2 regions of the Hymenobacter sp. 102 genome follow, and region 1 is predicted to be linked to the other one. Evidence: riboswitches for the same ligand, from Rfam matches in the RefSeq annotation. Region 1 holds a riboswitch; the other holds the start of a gene.
What was found. Region 1 has a riboswitch for cobalamin ahead of ACN19L_RS09390 (TonB-dependent receptor plug domain-containing protein). Riboswitches for the same ligand answer to the same signal wherever they lie in the genome.
Positions count from the first base shown of each region.

Region 2: another riboswitch for cobalamin. It lies ahead of ACN19L_RS03000 (acyl-CoA thioesterase); the one in region 1 lies ahead of ACN19L_RS09390 (TonB-dependent receptor plug domain-containing protein).

Region 1 is NZ_CP188172.1:2,162,296-2,166,502, reverse strand. Features, by position in the region: gene ACN19L_RS09395 (YncE family protein) at 1-62, opposite strand, end outside; gene ACN19L_RS09390 (TonB-dependent receptor plug domain-containing protein) at 107-2,062, opposite strand; cobalamin riboswitch at 2,231-2,451, opposite strand; gene ACN19L_RS09385 (DNA-3-methyladenine glycosylase) at 2,508-3,116, shown strand; gene ACN19L_RS09380 (THUMP-like domain-containing protein) at 3,198-4,207, opposite strand, start outside.
Region 2 is NZ_CP188172.1:688,335-692,541, forward strand. Features, by position in the region: gene ACN19L_RS02990 (O-antigen ligase family protein) at 1-986, opposite strand, end outside; gene ACN19L_RS02995 (class I SAM-dependent methyltransferase) at 1,023-1,883, opposite strand; cobalamin riboswitch at 2,027-2,240, shown strand; gene ACN19L_RS03000 (acyl-CoA thioesterase) at 2,428-2,844, shown strand; gene ACN19L_RS03005 (hypothetical protein) at 2,979-3,302, shown strand; gene ACN19L_RS03010 (NAD(P)/FAD-dependent oxidoreductase) at 3,452-4,207, shown strand, end outside.

The sequences.
Region 1 (4,207 bases):
GCGGCGGCGCTGCCCAGCAGTAAGCGGCTGCTCAGGCTCTGAAAAGGGAAAGAATACTTCATGCGGAGAAAAAAAAAGGGATAGAAAAAAGTCGTCGGGGAAAAGCTTAGCGCCAAAGCAGCCGCAAGCTCAGGCTGCCGCTGCGCAGGGGCATGGCGCGGTTCTGGTAACTCTGGTAGGAGGCGTTGGCAAGGTTGAAGCCCTGCGCCAGCGCCTGCAGCCGCCAGCCCGGCCGTACCGCCAGCGTGCGGCCCAGAGCCGCGTTCAGCAGCCAGTAGCTGGGCAGAAATTCCGTGGCCGAGGCATCGGTGTAGCGGTAGCCGGTATAAGTGAGCGTGGTGCTGAGCTGCCAGCCGTGCCAGGTATGGTCGGTGCTGAAGGCGGCCGTATGCCGCGGCACGAAGGGCAGCTGCCGTCCCACTGGGTCGGAGTCGGTGGCTACACCCTGGGTTTTTACCGACTGCGTGAGGCCGTAGCTGGCCCGGGCAAGCAGGCCGTAAGCCCTGTGCTGCCAGCTCAGCTGCGTACTGGCCTCCAGCCCCTGGGCGCGCACCTGCCGCAGGTTCCGCGGCGACCAGTACGCAACTCCGGGCGTCCACTGCACCCAGTTATCTACCAGCTGCCGGTAAGCCGTCAGCTCAGTTTGCAGGCGCAGGCGGGCCGGAGTTTGCGTGAAGGTGTGCACCAGGCCGCCCTCGTACCCCAGGCTTTCCTCGGGCAGTAAATCGGGGTTGCCGCCGGGCCGCCAGTACCGCTCGTTCAGGGTGGGGGCCCGGTAGCTGCGGGAGGCACTGCCCTTTACCGTGAGCGTCTGTGAGCCGACTTCAAGGGCCAGCCACTCGGCACCCAGCGTGGGCGTGAGGGGCGGGCGGCGGCCGGGCAGCACGGCCTGGCGCACGTTCAGGGAAAGGCGCAGGCGGGGCTGCGGGTCGTAGCGGAGCAGGGCGAAGCCAGAGTAGCGGTTTTCGGTGCGGGGCTGGCGGCCGTAGCCATCTACCTGGGCGGCAAAATGCTGAGCTTCACCCCCAAGCCGGACGGAGGCGTTGGGCGCTACTGTCCAAGTATGCTCGACCTGAGCCTGGCTGGTGCGCACCCGGGATTCGCTCAGCCCGCTCACGTCGTCGCGGTAGTTCAGGATGTCCTCAAACCAGGCGGCACGGGCGGCCCACTCGTGATGCTGGCTCACGGAACGGTAGCTGCCGGTGAGGCGGCGGCTCTGGTCCCGTTCCTCGGCGTGGGTATTGTTGGTGCCGACGCCTGGCTGAATTTGCCGGTCAGCATCGGTGAGCCAGGCGGCCAAAGCCACCTCGCTGCGCTGGCCCAGGCGCAGCGTCACATCCTGGCTGAGGCTGGCCTGGCGCAAGGCGGCGTTCTGCTGGCGTTGGCGGGTTCGGCCGCGGGCTTCCTGGGCGTAATAGGCAAAGTTGTTGGCCGCTTCCCGGTACAGCAGGCTGGTGCGCACGGCTATTTTCTGGTTGCTGAAGGCTGCCTCCACCGTGCCGGCTCCCAGCCCGAAGCTGCCGTACTCGCCCTGGGCCGCCCCGCGCCAGCCGGTGTTCCACTTCGCCTCCGATGACAGCAGCACCGTGCCCCCAATAGCCCCGTTGCCGTAGGTGGCGGCGGCCGGCCCCGGCTGCACATCGGCCTGGGTAAATCCGCTCACCGGCAGCAGGGAAAAATCGGCCTCACCCAGGCTGGGCAGGTTGATATTGAAGCCGTTCCAGAGCACGGCGGTGTGCCGCGCCGAGGTGCCCCGCAACGTGATGGAAGCCAGCTGGCCCGGGCCGTAATTGCGCAGGTGCAGGGCCGTGCGTGCGCTCAGTACATCGGTAAGCGTACCGGTACGGTAAGTGGTAAGGGCCACCGAATCGAGGGTGAGACGGCGGCTGCCCACTGCAAACCGCTCAAGGCGGACGCCGGGAATGCGCACCGTAGGCAGCCGCTGCACGCGGGCCGTATCGGCGGGCAGCTCGCTGGTTTGAGCCGAGGCCGAAGTAGTTAGCAACAGGCCACCCGCCAGCCAGCTAAGCAGGCGGCTCCACGGCAGGGCGGTAAAACGCATCTTGAGAACCAAATTTTCGCAACCGAAAAATTCAGTTCAAAACCTCGTGGCTTAGCTGGCCTCGTGAGCCGCCAACCCCCGAAGCCGAGGCCGAAAACAGAAGGGTACTCTGCCCGGCCGGAGCCGGGCTGCTGGTTTCATTCTCCGCCTTTCCTCCGAAGGCGCTGAACATGGGGATGCGCAAAGGCAGGTCTCCTGGCTTGCTCCGGGCGCGTCGCCTTCCCATTTCCAGGGCCTCAGCTAAGAAGCCGAGGCAGAAACAGTGGCCGGTGATGACGCGCCGACTCCTGAAGCGTACAGTTGCGGGGACAGCTCCGGATTTCAACCGGATTCCCTTTTCAGCCTCGCCCCGCATTTGGGGTCCGGCCACCTTTACAGCGGCAAAGGTAGGCATTGCCCCGTATAGATGCCTACTCATCCGTAATTCTTCCTGTCGTACTGCTGTATGTCTCTGCTGCCCCCCGAATTCTACCGCCGTTCCAACCCCGTGCAGATTGCCCGCGAGCTGCTGGGCAAGCACGTGTACTCCTGTCTGGAAGGGCAGCTAACCGGCGGCCGCATTGTGGAAACTGAGGCGTACTCCCACGAGGGCGACGATTCCATGCAGCTGCACCTGAAGCGGCGCGGCACCCACGGCCAGGCATTGCACGAGCCCGGGGGGCGGGCCTACCTCTATCAGGTGTACAACCGCCATACCCTGTTTAATATCAGCACCAATCTGGCCAGTAAACCCGATACAGTGCTCATCCGGGCCATTGAGCCGCTGGTGGGGCTGGAAATCATGGCGGCCCGCCGGGGCCACCTGGCCCCGGATTCGCCTAAGCTAACGACCGGCCCGGGCCTGCTCGCCCAGGCCCTGGGCATCACGCCCGCCCTTAGCGGCACTAACTTGCAGGGCCCGGTGCTCTGGCTTGAAGATGCGGGTGAAATCATCAATGAAGCCGACATCCTGGCCAGCCCCCGCGTGGGTTTAGCCTACGCCGGCGAAACGGCCGCCGCCTTACCCTGGCGCTTTCGCCTTCGGGGCAGTAAATGGACCAGCCCGGCACGGTGAAGTGATGAGTTAGTGAAATGGTGAGTTTGGCGTTCAGGTCGCACAGGTAGCGCAAGCAGAACGTCAAGCTCACCAACTCACTCACAGCTTCTCGCACACCAGCACCATCAGCTTGCCTTCCAGGTTGGTAGTGGCGAAGAGGTATAGCTCGCCACCCTCCTTGATGGCGGTGCGGTGTCGAAACTCGGCCACCGAATCGGGGAAATTGCGGGTGGTGACGTGGGCGCGGTTGTCGGGGCCGAGATGGGTGCGCAACGCCGCACCATCGTACTTCTCCACCGCCCGAATGCGGAAAATCCGGCCCGGAAAATCCGCCCGCAACGAATCAGATGTGTACAGGTGGCTGTGCTGGTGCAGCTTCAGTAGCTCGAAAGCCGTGCCGACGCTCTTGAACGCGCCGGCCTTGAGCACGGCCACGTTGGGCTCGTAGAGATACTGCTGCGGCTCGGCGTAGCGGGCTACGGCGCGGGTTTCACGGGCCCGGTTTAGTCGGAACTCCTGCTGCTGCCCGTTGCGCAGCAAGTTTACGGTGAACCGTTCGGGGTCGATGGCCGGCTCGGGGCCCAGCTCGTACAGCACTTCCTTGCACTCGTTGTCCACGGCCACCACCCACAGCCGCCGCACCTGCCGCAACTCCTGAATGGCCTGCTCAATATCGAGCATGGGAGACGTCTTGAGTAGCACGCACCGGCTTTTGTGCAGCAGCAGCGGCAGCAGGCGCAGAATATCCGGCTCGCAGTCCTGCAACCGGAAAATCTTCTTAGCAGCCGTGTCGCGGCGGGCGGGGTCCAGGTACAGCCAGTCGAACGTATCGGGGGTGCTGCGCAGAAACTGCACGGCGTCGCTGGTGTGGCACTGCACATTTCCGATACCCAGCTGCGCCAGGTTGTAGCGCACCACCTCAGCCAGGGCCGCGTTGCGCTCCACGTACTGCACCTCGGCTACGGTAGTAGCGAAATGGGCTGTATCAACTCCAAACCCCCCGGTCAAATCAGCCAGGCGCTGTCCGTTCACCAAAGAGGCTTTGAAGGCAGCCGTACGGGCCGAGGAAGCCTGCTCCACTGAGAGAGTAGGCGGGAAAATAAGCTCCG
Region 2 (4,207 bases), 1.5 Mb from region 1:
CGCCAGGCATACTGCGCCTGCATGGCGGCGTAGGCATCGGCCGGGCCCGCGCCCAGCAACCAGTTTTCCCGGATGATGGCCCCGGCCGTTTCCACGGCCGCCAGCCGCTGGGCCAGGGAGTAGCCGTTGATGTCGCGCCCCTCGGTGTACTGGGCCACGTCGTAAAGCGTGGTGCTGATGCGCTGCTGCACCGGCTCCAGGGTGCGGTAGGCCAGCCAGGGCAACACCAGCACAGCCAGCAGCAGCCCCAGCCCCACCAGCCGCTGCCGGCGCCGCAGCAGCAACCGGAACGCCCAGGCCAGCAGCCCCGCGTACAGCACCAGCAGCCCCGTGCGGTAGGCCAGCACGTGCAGGCTCAGCGCAATTACCCCCACGGCCAGCAGCAACCCGGTCCGCAGAGCCTGCCCCGCCAACGGGCTGCGCCGCAGCAGCAGCCCCCAGAAAAACGCCTGGGCCAGCATCAGCCCGAAGGCAATGTGAAACGTCCCCGTAGCCGCCTGTAGGTTCTGCCCCACCCGAATGGCCTCTAATGCCGCCGCCGGATCAAGCAGGTACTGGCCCATCGTCAACAGGCCCACCGCCGCCGTGCTCAGGACGAAAAAAGCGCCCACTGTCAGCCGCTGGCGGGCGCTCAGGGGTACGGCCAGCGTGAAGGCCAGCGGCACGCCCAGCCAGGTCAGGCTCCGGAACAGCTCGTGCCGCCACACGGCCCACTCACTGGTGTACAGGCCGCTCAACAGCAGAAACGCCACCAGCGCCGCTGCCCGCAGGGCCGCGCCGTTGCGCCAGTATTGGGGCAGAGCCTGCCGCAGCCGGGGATTGGTCAGCGCGGCCAGCACGCCCACCACCGGACTCAGCGCAATCAGCATCCGGAAAGCCAGCAGCCCCGCCACTCCGGCCCCGCAGGCTAGCCACAGCAGCTGCTGCGACAACTGCCCCGAATGGTAATACTGCCCCCAGGAAAAGGCCCCAATTCGCTGCTGCATAGGGTATTCGTAACTAAATCTGCTGTGCAAAAGTAATCAGGTGCGGGCCGTATCCAGCGCGAGCTTGCCCGTCAGCTCCCGTACTGCCTCCGTGGTTTCCAGCCGCTTTTCGTACTCCACAATCAGGTGGCCGCCGGTGAGTACCGTCAGGCTGTGGTTGAGCTGGGCCAGCTCGGCGTACGCCTCCGGGCGGCGGGCCGAGGGCGTGCCTTTCCGCAGGCCCCGCTGCCGGGCCCGCCACCCGGCCAGCCGCATCCAGGGATAATAAAAAGGCAGCAGTGCCAAGGATGTATAGTTGACCTTTGAGGGATGCACCTCCACTATCCGCAGCCCCGACAGCGCCGCCAATGCCCGCTGCTTGGTGAGGTTGGCGAAGAAGATATGGCCCAGGTACACGTCGTGGATGGTGCGGGCATTATCCGAGGCCCACACGGAATCCACTTCGTTGGGGGGCATGAGCTTGTAGCCCTCACTTTCCAGCAGCAGGTAGCTCAGGCGGGTGCGCAGGTTGGAGTAGTTGGGCGTGGTGATGATGGCCCGCCCCCCCGGCCGCAGCACCCGGTTCAGCTCCTGAAACAGGTGCAGCTGGTTGGGCATGTGCTCAATACCCTCCTGGCAAATCACCATATCAAAGCTGGCATCGGCAAAGGGCAGAGCCCTGTTCAGGTTGGCCTTGACGCACTCAATAGCCGGCACCCGAAAAAACTCCGGGTACAGGTCGGCGGCCGTTACCTGGGCCCCCAGTTCCAGCAGGAGCCGGGCCGTGTCGCCGTTGCCGGCGGGTACATCCAGCACCCGCTGGCTCACCAGCCGGGCCTGCTCCCGCCGCAGCAAGTTGTTTACCAAGTGTTTAATATCCTTACTGCCTGAGAAAAACGGCCGCGCAATACGAATCATTAAAAATACTAATTAAGTAGGCCCCGTCAGCGGGTGGAGCGCAAAGGTAGAGGCATTGCCCGGATACTTCCGCCGGGCCAGCGGCCGCAAGCAAATCGCGCAAACTGTGCGTAGCTTGCGGCCACGTTCTTTGCCTGTGTTTTTCAGTCAGACGAGCGGCGTGGTGGCCTTTCTCCCTGCAGAACAGGCCCGAAAAGGGAACCGGGTGCAACTCCCGGACAGACGCGCTACTGTAAGTGCCCGTGGCCCGCGTAAGCGGCCGCAACGGTATCCCCGCGCAGCCCATTGCCCCTGGCGGGTGAGAAGGGCGGGATACCGGGCACAAGTCAGGATACCTGCCCGCCGCTTTTGATGATGAGGCCTCTTCGCGACCTGAGGGCCTTATCGGGTGCTGCCACTTCGGGCCGACTAGCGGCGGCCCGCGCCGTTTCGTGTGGGCCGGCGCGGCGGAGGCGTGGGCAGAACACCGGGTAAGCACCTTGGGAAAAGAGGCCCCCGAAAAGCGGGCCGGGAAGGTTATTCTTCACCTTTTTCCCTTTCACCCATGCTTACCCTCGACGAGAAAATCAGCCAGGCCGAAACCCGCATCTTCAAGGCCGTATTCCCCAACACCACCAACCACTACGACACCCTGTTCGGGGGTACCACCCTGCACCTGATGGATGAGGTGGCGTTCATCACGGCCACCCGCTTCTCCCGCCTCAAAATGGTCACGGTTTCCTCCGACAAAGTGGATTTCACCCACCCGATTCCCGGCGGTACGCTGGTGGAGCTGATTGGCCGGGTGGAGCACGTGGGCACCACCAGCCTGAAGGTGCGGGTGGAGCTGTTTGTGGAGCAGATGTACTCCGAAGAGCGCCACCGGGCCGTTTCGGGGCTGTTCACCTTCGTGGCCATCAACGACCAGAAGCAGCCCGTCCGGATTCTGCCGGCGGAGGCTGAGCCGCTACGCCCGCGGTAGTGCTGCCGTGCAGTGAATGGAGAAACGGGCGCCCGGCGGAATGGGACGCAGGCAAGAATTTTTCGAGTTATCCCGAACTATTTAGCCTGTGTTGGCGGTTTGCTTGCCACTCCCCGTTTCTTCCATTCTTCACTATGTCTCACGAGCAGCCCTCTACTTCTCCTATAAATAAGCGTCTGGAACAGTCATTCCGGGATGCTGACCAGGCCCGGGAAGAACTTACTGAGTCTCTGGCCAATTCGGTGGCCGCCAACTGCGACCTGCTGCACCACGGCCTGGTCAGCGCTAAAGGTCTGGAAGTAACCACCGAAATGTACCGTCACTTACTGGGCCAGCTGCTGCGCCACTCCTCCGGAGAAGTGCGCAATCAAGTGCTGGCGCAGTTCAACGAGTCCATCGAGCAGTTCTGGCCCCGGACGAAGGGCAGTAAGGGCAGTTCCTCGCTGACCAACAATTAGCGTTCAGTACCCCATTTGCGCAAGCCTCCCCTGCTGCCCGCCGGATTTCAGCTCTGGCCCGGCCGCAACGGGAGGCTTGTCTGCGTATCTTTGCCGCCCCTTGCGTACCCGTTTCGGTTCAAAGGCTAACTCCCTTTCACCTCTCAGCTATGGCTTCCCCCCAGGAAATTGAGCTGCTTCTGCCCCCGGAAGTGGCCTATGATGAACTGGCCCGCTACCGGGCCCTGCTCGATGCCGCCGGCCTCGTGCCCGGCCAGGCCGATTTTGTGCACCTGCGCAAACGCTCCATTGATGCCCGCGGCCGGCAGCCCCTCATACGCCTCCGCGCCGATATTTACCGCGCCGCCCCGCCCGCCGAGCTGTTCGGCCCCTGGTTCAGCTACCCCAACGTCAGCCAGGCCACCCGCTCGGTACTGATTGTGGGCGCGGGTCCGGCCGGGCTGTTTGCCGCCTTGCGGGCCATTGAGCTGGGTATCAAACCCATTGTACTGGAGCGCGGCAAAGACGTGCGCACCCGCCGCCGCGACCTGGCTGCCCTCAACAAAGAGCACGTGGTGAACCCCGACAGCAACTACTGCTTCGGGGAAGGCGGGGCCGGCACCTACTCCGATGGCAAGCTCTACACCCGCTCCACCAAGCGCGGCGACATTCAGCGGATTCTGCGGATTCTGGTGCAGCACGGTGCCACCCCCGATATTCTGGTGGACGCCCACCCCCACATCGGCACCAACAAGCTGCCCTACGTGGTAGCCGCCCTGCGCGACAGTGTGCGCGAGGCCGGCGGCGAGGTGCGCTTCGACACCCGCGTGGATGATTTGATTTTGACCGGCAAGCACCTGCGCGGCGTGGTTACCAGCACCGGCGAGGAGCTGACGGCCGACGCCGTGATTCTGGCCACCGGCCAC